One region of the Cupriavidus sp. GW821-FHT02F09 genome, then DNA from elsewhere that is predicted to be linked to it. Evidence: riboswitches for the same ligand, from Rfam matches in the RefSeq annotation. Region 1 holds a riboswitch; the other holds the start of a gene.

What was found. A riboswitch is a leader RNA that binds a small molecule or an ion and turns the genes downstream of it on or off. The one in region 1 is predicted to bind ZMP and ZTP.
Region 2: another riboswitch for ZMP and ZTP. It lies ahead of AC07XB_RS01370 (LysE family translocator); the one in region 1 lies ahead of glyA (serine hydroxymethyltransferase).

The regions. Positions count from the first base shown of each region.
Region 1 is NZ_JBWKVH010000005.1:94,435-98,609, reverse strand. It holds gene tolR (protein TolR) at 1-374, opposite strand, end outside; gene tolQ (protein TolQ) at 417-1,100, opposite strand; gene ybgC (tol-pal system-associated acyl-CoA thioesterase) at 1,097-1,501, opposite strand; ZMP/ZTP riboswitch at 1,663-1,765, shown strand; gene glyA (serine hydroxymethyltransferase) at 1,888-3,135, shown strand; gene nrdR (transcriptional regulator NrdR) at 3,294-3,761, shown strand; gene AC07XB_RS07845 (GspH/FimT family pseudopilin) at 3,890-4,175, shown strand, end outside.
Region 2 is NZ_JBWKVH010000001.1:252,623-256,797, forward strand. It holds gene AC07XB_RS01360 (Bug family tripartite tricarboxylate transporter substrate binding protein) at 1-288, opposite strand, end outside; gene AC07XB_RS01365 (LacI family DNA-binding transcriptional regulator) at 580-1,599, shown strand; gene AC07XB_RS01370 (LysE family translocator) at 1,723-2,355, opposite strand; ZMP/ZTP riboswitch at 2,376-2,459, opposite strand; gene AC07XB_RS01375 (LysR family transcriptional regulator) at 2,589-3,542, opposite strand; gene AC07XB_RS01380 (nuclear transport factor 2 family protein) at 3,863-4,175, shown strand, end outside.

The DNA.
Region 1 (4,175 bases):
TCCAGCACGGCCTCGTACTTGACCGAGCGGTCGGCGGCGATCACCACCGGCTGATCGGGATTCTCGTTCTGGCGCTGATGCACGAAGTCGATCAGGCCCTGCTTGTCGAGCTTGCGCTCAAAGCTGTTGCCGGCGTTATCCTTGCCGCGCGCGGTCAGTGCGCCGTCCTCATGCACGGTCACGACAATGGGGGGGGCCTTTTGCTGCTGGGTGGCGTTGGCCACGCTGGGCAGGTCAACCACGGCGGGATTCACGATCGGTGCCGCCACCATGAAAATGACGAGCAGCACCAGCATCACGTCAATGTAAGGCACGACGTTGATGTCGGCACTGGCCCGGCGGCGCGAGCCGCCACGGCGCTGTATCGCTGCCATTGCTGGTTCTCCTTGACCGAAGACGTTGGTGGCTTCGGCGCTTTAGCGGGTCTGCCGTTGCAGGATGTTCAGGAACTCTTCCATGAAGCTCTCGAAGCGGATGGCTAGGCGATCCACTTCGGTGGCGTAGCGGTTGTAGGCAATGACCGCCGGAATCGCCGCGAACAGGCCGATAGCGGTGGCGACCAGCGCCTCCGCAATGCCGGGCGCCACGGCCGCAAGCGTTGCCTGCTGCACATTTGACAAGCCGCGGAAGGCGTTCATGATCCCCCATACGGTGCCGAACAAGCCGATGTACGGGCTGACCGAACCTACCGACGCCAGAAACGGAAGATGCGACTCCATCACATCCATCTCACGCTGATAGGCCGCGCGCATCGCACGCCGTGCGGCATCGAGCAGCGCGCCGGCGTCATTGTTGCGCTCGCGCGCCTTCAGGTACTCGCCCATGCCGGACTCAAAGATCCGTTCCAGCGCGCCTGTGTTGTGACGATTGTTGGCTGCGCTCTGGTACAGGGCCTGCAGGTCGCCGCCGGCCCAGAAGTCGCGCTCGAACCCCTCGGTCTGGGTCCGCGCGGCGCGCAGGGAGAAATGCTTGCGGAAAATATATGTCCACGAGAACAGGGACATCACCAGCAGCAGGGCCATGACGGCCTGTGCCAGCACACTGGCGTGCAGCACCAGCGAAATGATCGACAGGTCTTGCGTGACGGTCACGGGATTCATCGAGCGGTCTTGATGGTTGCAAGGACGGGAGCGGGAATGGGAGTCGGGCGAAATGTGCTACGATCAACACACCCAACCCGGATGGCGCCAGTAGCCAGCAATTGCTCACCACGCCAAGCTTCTTGGGCGAATTGGACCGACGCCGGGCCAACCCGTTCAATCTGTGTCCGGATCTCAAGCAAGTCGTCCAGACGGGCGGGGGCATTGTAGTCCACCGCCGTGCTTCTGACGATGAAGACGACGCCCGACTCATCGGCCAGCGCTTGCTGTTCGATGCCAAGCGAGCGCAGCCACTCGGTACGGGCGCGCTCGAAGAACTTGAGGTAATTGGCGTAGAACACTACGCCGCCCGCGTCGGTGTCTTCCCAGTACACCCGCAAGGCCCACACATTGTTGCTCATGGCCGCGATTGTAACGGCAGCCAGCCCGACCCGGTGTAAACCCTTGCCCGACATTACAACAATTACATTACCTGACGGACAAGGCATTGACTTTCGGTCTTTGGCCCCGCAGCACCGTCTTGCAGCGGGCCAGCGCCTCGCGTTAAACTGCCGCCAACCATTCCATCTTGCGCGACTGGCGAAGTCAGTGGGCACTACCACGAGGAAGCGCAAAGTTCTCTGGCGCGATGTTTCAAGCGCCTGCCGCTCGCCTGGGCAGCGAATGGGAAGCAGGGTGCGCCCTGCGCCGGATAGCTAACGCGTCCAGCGCCGGTCGCCTGTGCCTTCCCCGCGCGCCCTACCCCGAAGCCATTCGGAATTCCCCTTTTTTCAGACGAGTTTTCGCCATGTTCGAACGCAGCCGCTATACGATCGACCAGATCGACCCCGAGCTTTTTGCCGCCATCCAGAAGGAAGACCAGCGCCAGGAAGAGCACATCGAGCTGATCGCCTCGGAAAACTACACCTCGCCGGCCGTGATGGCCGCGCAAGGCTCGCAACTGACCAACAAGTACGCCGAAGGCTATCCCGGCAAGCGCTACTACGGTGGCTGCGAGTACGTCGACGTCGTGGAGCAGCTGGCCATCGACCGCGTCAAGCAACTGTTCGGCGCCGAAGCCGCCAACGTGCAGCCCAATTCCGGCTCGCAGGCCAACCAGGGCGTGTTCTTCGCCGCCCTGAAGCCGGGTGACACCATCATGGGCATGAGCCTGGCCGAAGGCGGCCACCTGACCCACGGCATGGCGCTCAACATGAGCGGCAAATGGTTCAACGTGGTCAGCTACGGCCTGGACGCCAACGAAGACATCGACTACGACGCACTGGAAAAGCTGGCGCAGGAAAAGAAGCCCAAGCTGATCATCGCCGGCGCCTCGGCCTTCGCCCTGCGCATCGACTTCGAACGCATCTCCAAGGTAGCCAAGTCCATCGGCGCCCTGTTCATGGTCGACATGGCCCACTACGCCGGCCTGATCGCCGCCGGCGAGTACCCCAACCCGGTGCCGCACGCCGACTTCGTCACCACCACCACCCACAAGAGCCTGCGCGGCCCGCGCGGTGGCGTGATCCTGATGAAGGCCGAGCATGAGAAGGCCATCAACTCGGCCATCTTCCCCGGCATCCAGGGCGGCCCCCTGATGCACGTGATCGCCGGCAAGGCAGTCGCGTTCAAGGAAGCCCTGTCGCCCGAGTTCAAGACCTACCAGCAGCAAGTGGTCAAGAACGCCCGCGTGTTGGCCGAAACCCTGATCGAGCGCGGCCTGCGCATCGTCTCCGGCCGCACCGAAAGCCACGTCATGCTGGTCGACCTGCGCGCGATGCAGATCACCGGCAAGGAAGCCGAAAAGGTCCTGGGCGAAGCACACATCACCGTCAACAAGAACGCCATCCCCAACGACCCGGAAAAGCCGTTCGTCACCTCGGGCATCCGCCTGGGCTCGCCGGCAATGACCACCCGCGGCTTCAAGGAAGAAGAAGCCCGCCTGGTGGCCAACCTCGTCGCCGACGTGCTGGAAAACCCGCACGACCTGGCCAACATCGCGCGCGTGCGCGAGCAAGTGGCAGCCCTGACCAAGCGTTTCCCGGTCTACGGCTAAAGCCCAGCGCCACCCGCCACGCGCGGGTGGCCGGCAGCCCCGCCGCGGCGCGCGCCGCGCCTGCGGCGGGCCTTGCCAACCCAGCCCGGCGCGACACAGAATGACAAAACGCTGCCTGCGCGGCACGCGCCCCGGCTCATACTTCGAGGTGGTCAGGCATGAAATGCCCTTTTTGCGCTCACTCCAACACCCAGGTCCTGGACACGCGCATGTCGGAAGAAGGCGATACGGTGCGCCGCCGCCGCCGCTGTGAATCCTGCGACCGCCGCTTCACCACCTATGAGCGGATCGAGCTGTTCTTCCCCGCCATCGTCAAGAAAAACGGCTCCCGCGCGGACTATACCCGCGACAAGCTGAAAGACTCGATGCGCCTCGCCCTGCGCAAGCGCCCGGTCTCGGCCGAAGCCATCGACGCCTCCATCACCCGCATCGAAGAGAAACTGCTCGCCCTCGGCGAGAAGGAAATCCCCAGCAGCCAGGTCGGGGAACTGGTCATGCGCGAGCTGCGCCGGTTGGACAAAATTGCTTATATCCGGTTTGCTTCGGTGTATCGGAGTTTTGAGGATGTGTCGGAATTCCGCGACATGCTGGATGAGTTTTCGGCGTCTACCCCACGGAAGGGGTAGCAGACTTCCAAGGAAAGTTGTTTAATCTGCACTACCTTCCTATATAAAAACGGAAGGTACGGTGGACTCGCCCGGAGAGGCGAAATACGCCAACAAGAAAAAAAACAGTTTTCGGACGGGAGTCGAACATGGGTCAGCCTTCCTGCCTTGCGGCAGCGGGCTTGGTTGCACTTGTGCGCACCAGGCTATCGTGGGCACCGGGGAAAGCGCTGCGCAGTGCATGGGCAGCGTTGGCCGATTCACGCCCCTACGCCCTCCGGCGCGCTGCCAACCTCTCCCCCCTCCCCTCTGCGCTACGCGCCACTCGGCAAGCCGGCTTCACTCTCATCGAGCTGATGGTGGCGCTTTCGGTTCTCGCCATCCTGGCGGCAGCAGCAGTTCCGAACTTCAGCGCCTTCATCCATCGCAGCAGGA
Region 2 (4,175 bases), on a different contig from region 1:
GGTGCCGATCGTGCCCAGCAGCAAGGTGTAGCCGTCCGCCGGTGCATTGGCGACGGCGGCCGCGCCGATGTTTCCGCCCGCACCGGCGCGGTTCTCCACCAGCACCGGCTGCCCGAGGCTTTGCGTGAGCTGCTGGCTGAGCAGCCGTCCGAAAATGTCCGCAGTGCCACCGGGCGGGAACGGCACTACCAGGCGAATTGGCCGTGAGGGATAGGTTTCGGCCAGTACCGGCCCCGCCGTGTGCAGGGCGAGCGCGGCCGCGACCACACAGATCAGTCTGTGAAGCATGGGATGTCTCCGTTGTCGTTGTGATTGCCAGCGGCATGCTCCGGACGGAGCCGCGCCAGGCTTACTGCGCTTCGCCTGGCCTGCCGCTCAGGGATCCACACGTGGCCTCGCCCGTAAAGTCGGCGCCAGGGGGGGGCGGCGAGAGGGCGCGAAGGACGGTCTTGCTGCATGGGATAGTTTGGCGCTGTCTGGGTTAGGTGAGCGGAAATGTGAAAACGATTTCCGTTTGTGCTAACTTAGCAGGCAACAAATTTGGCGTCCAACTGTGGAACGTTTTCATTAGGGAAGACCATGACGCAAAGGATTTCCGTCAGGGATGTGGCTGAGGCGGCGGGGGTTTCCATTGGCAGCGTGTCGCGGGTGCTGAACGGCACCGGCTATGCCAGCCAGGCGCTGCGAGCCCGGGTGCATGCGGCTGTGGAGGCACTGAACTATGAACCCAGCTTTGCCGCCCGCCACCTGCGCACCGGGCGTAGCAAGACGGTCGGCTACCTGGTTTCGAACATCGGCAACCCGCTGCTGGCGGCGCATTTCAGCGAAGTCGAGAAGCATATGCAGGCCGCCGGGTACTCCATGTTGGTCGGCAATACACTGGACCAGCCACGGCGCGACCGCGAACTGGTTGCGCTGTTCGAGACCCGCCGGCTAGAGGGCATCATTGCCGCGCCGAGCCTGGAGAGCGCGGACCCCGCCGACAGCCTGTTCAGCGGCTGCAGCTTACCGGTGGTGATTCTGGATCGGGAAACGCCGCTACCAATGGACGCGGTCTATTTGGACCATCGTAGCGGTGTGAAGCAGGCAATGGCGTATCTGATTTCATTGGGTCACCGCCGTATCGCGTTGTTCGGGCCCGGCGAGCACATTCGTCCAGGGCGCGAAAAGCTGCTCGGCTACCGGGATGCCCTTGCGGAGGCAGGTTTGGTGTTCGACCCGGCACTAGTCTGTATGTCACGCTCGGCGATCGATTCGTCACGCACCCAAATGGCGACCATGCTCGCTCTTTCCGCACCCCCCACTGCAATCATCGGCCTAGGAACGCGCCTGCTCTCCGGAGCCATTTATGTTGCGCGCAAGGCGGGGCTGGATATTCCCAGAGACCTTTCGGTGATCGGCATCGGTACGCCGGAGACGCTAGAGTTGATGTATCCCCCGCTAACCACGCTACGCTTTGACATCGAGCGTGCCGCGCAGGCCGCCGCACATCTGATGCTTGACCGCTTGGCCGGGGAGGGGGGGAGGCAACCGCGTAGCGTGAATGTGCCGCTTGACCTGGTTCTGGGTGAGTCGTGCGCCCCGGCAGCGCCCAGGTAGGCCAGTGGGCTGCACATGCGCCAGTTCGACGCTCGGGGCACCTTCCTGCAGGTTCACGATGGCCTGCTCAGGGCCACGGACGTTGGCCGCCGGCTGATGCGCCGGCGTATTGGCAAGGTGTTGCTATTTCTTGGATTCGTATGCCATCCGCACCGCCAGACCTGTCAGAACGCTTCCCATCAGCCAGCGCTGCACCAATAGCCACTGCGGGCGTCCTGACAGGAAGGTAGATATCGATCCGGCCGTCACGATGATCAGTGCATTCACAGCGAGGCTGATCGAAATCTGAACGCCGCCGAGCGCCAGCGACTGGGTAAGAACGCTGCCGTGTCCTTCCGTAATAAATTGGGGAAGCAGAGACAGATACATGACGGCGATTTTTGGATTCGCCAGGTTGGTGATAAACCCCATGCTGAAGAGCTTCCTTGGGGTATCGACCGGCAGGTCGCGCACTGCAAATGCGGACCGTCCGCCCGGTTTGACCGCTTGCCAGGCAAGATATAGAAGGTACAAAGCGCCGCCAAAGCGAAGCGTATCGTAGGCGTAAGGTACCGCAAATACGAAGGCCGTAATTCCGAATGCCGCGCAGAGCATGTAGAACACAAAGCCCAGAGCAACGCCGCCCAATGAAATGAGGCCTGCGCGTCTACCTTGGCAAATTGAGCGGGAAATTAGATAAATCATGTTCGGCCCCGGCGTTAAAACCATTCCCAACGCCACAAGAGCAAACATGAGCAACTGTGCAAAATCAGGCATAACCCATCTCCAAGGATAGTAGGTAATGCCCAGGCGCGCGGCGGCTAGCAACCTCACGCTCCCCGATAGTGCCCTATCTGTATGCGCCAGTCACATGAGTGCAGAAATCATAGCACAGGAGAAAATACTTTAGGCTCGGAGGCGCCGTGGTCTTGCGCTGACAGACAACCAGCCAACCTGGGACGATCACTGGCGTCCGTCGGACTGAGATCGGCCATCGAAGAAAGAGGAAATTACCTTCTGCGGTGCCCGGATGATTCCCCATCCATAGACGTCTCTGCGCTCCACTGCGCCGCGGTGAGTCTGGAGATGAAGAAATCGGCCAACGCACTCACCTTCGCGGGCCGCGCGCGGGCAGTGGGCGTGACGAAATACAAACCACCTTCAGGCAAGCGCCAATCGGTCAAAACGGGCTCGAGCTGTTTGTCCCGGAAATACTGCGTCGCGACAAACTCAGGAAGCTCGGTGATGGCAAGTCCAGCGAGGACCGTGGGCAGCAATGCCTCCACGCTCGTTCCTCGCAACGCTCCGGTTGGTGTGACGGTGCATTCCTCGCCACTTTCATGGGTAAATCGCCAGACGTCGCGCTTACTCCTGTTGGTGTAGGTAAGGCACTGGTGGGCGCCAAGGTCTTGCGGGTGCTGAGGATGGCCATGGTGAGACAGATAGGCTGGAGATGCCACGACAAATCGCCGCACAGGTGCAATGAGACGTGCGACGAGTGACGAGTCTTCCATGATGGCGATGCGCAGGGCGGCGTCAAAGCCATCGCCAATCAGATCAGTCTGTGCGTCCGTGAGATGAAGTTCGACGGAAATATCCGGATAGGTCCGAAAGAACTCGGGCAACAGCGGAGCCACCCAGCGAGCACCAAAGGAGAGCGGCGCCGCGAGCTTTACGAGACCACGTGGCCGGCTTGACGTCTCACGTGCGAAATCCTCCGCTTCCTCAGCCTCCGCGTAGATTCTCGCCGCTCGCTCGGCAAGCGTGTGGCCATAGTCCGTGAGTGCAAGTCGTCGGGAGGTGCGGTTGAACAGTCGACCTCCCAGCCGTTCTTCAAGACGGGTAACGGCCCTGGAGACCGTGGCGACCGAGACCCCCATGGCAGTTGCCGCCGCAGCGAACGAGCCTTCTTCGGCAACTTTCGCGAACATCGCGAGCCCTTCGAAATCCGGTAGTTTTGACATCGACAATCCTGCAACGATGGTTTTCATTCATTTCTATTTCGAAAATTAGCATGACGTCATAGATTTGTCTCGTCGCACCACTCGTCGCACTTACTCGTCGCACCACGCCACCCAGGAGATAGATCATGGTACGCAGACTCGAAGGACAGTTAGCCGTCATCACCGCCGTCACGAAGACCTTGGCCCTCGCTCAGTAGCGCGGCACCACATCCCGCATCTTCCTGAAGCAGCTGCTACAGGAAATGGACATGCAAGAGACTTAAGAGATTTCCACCCCATGCGACCGCAAAGGTCCACAGTCATCGATTAAGGAGTGTGTTATGAATGACCGTACCCATGAACTGCTTGATCGCAACCTCCAGGAGGTCTTCGGCGAAGGCGACGCAGCGCGTCGTCGCGCGGCGATCGAGGCGCTCTATACCGAGGACTGCGTGCTCTACGTGCCTACGGGTGTATTCGTTGGGCACGATGCTCTCGACAAATTCGCGGGGGATCTTCGCGCGACGCACCCGCACTATGCTTACACACCGCACGGTAAGCCTCAGGCTCTCCACAACGCCGGTCGTCTGGCTTGGGGTTCTGGCCCGCGCGGCGAAGCCCCCGACTACACGGGCTGGGATGTGATCCTCGTTC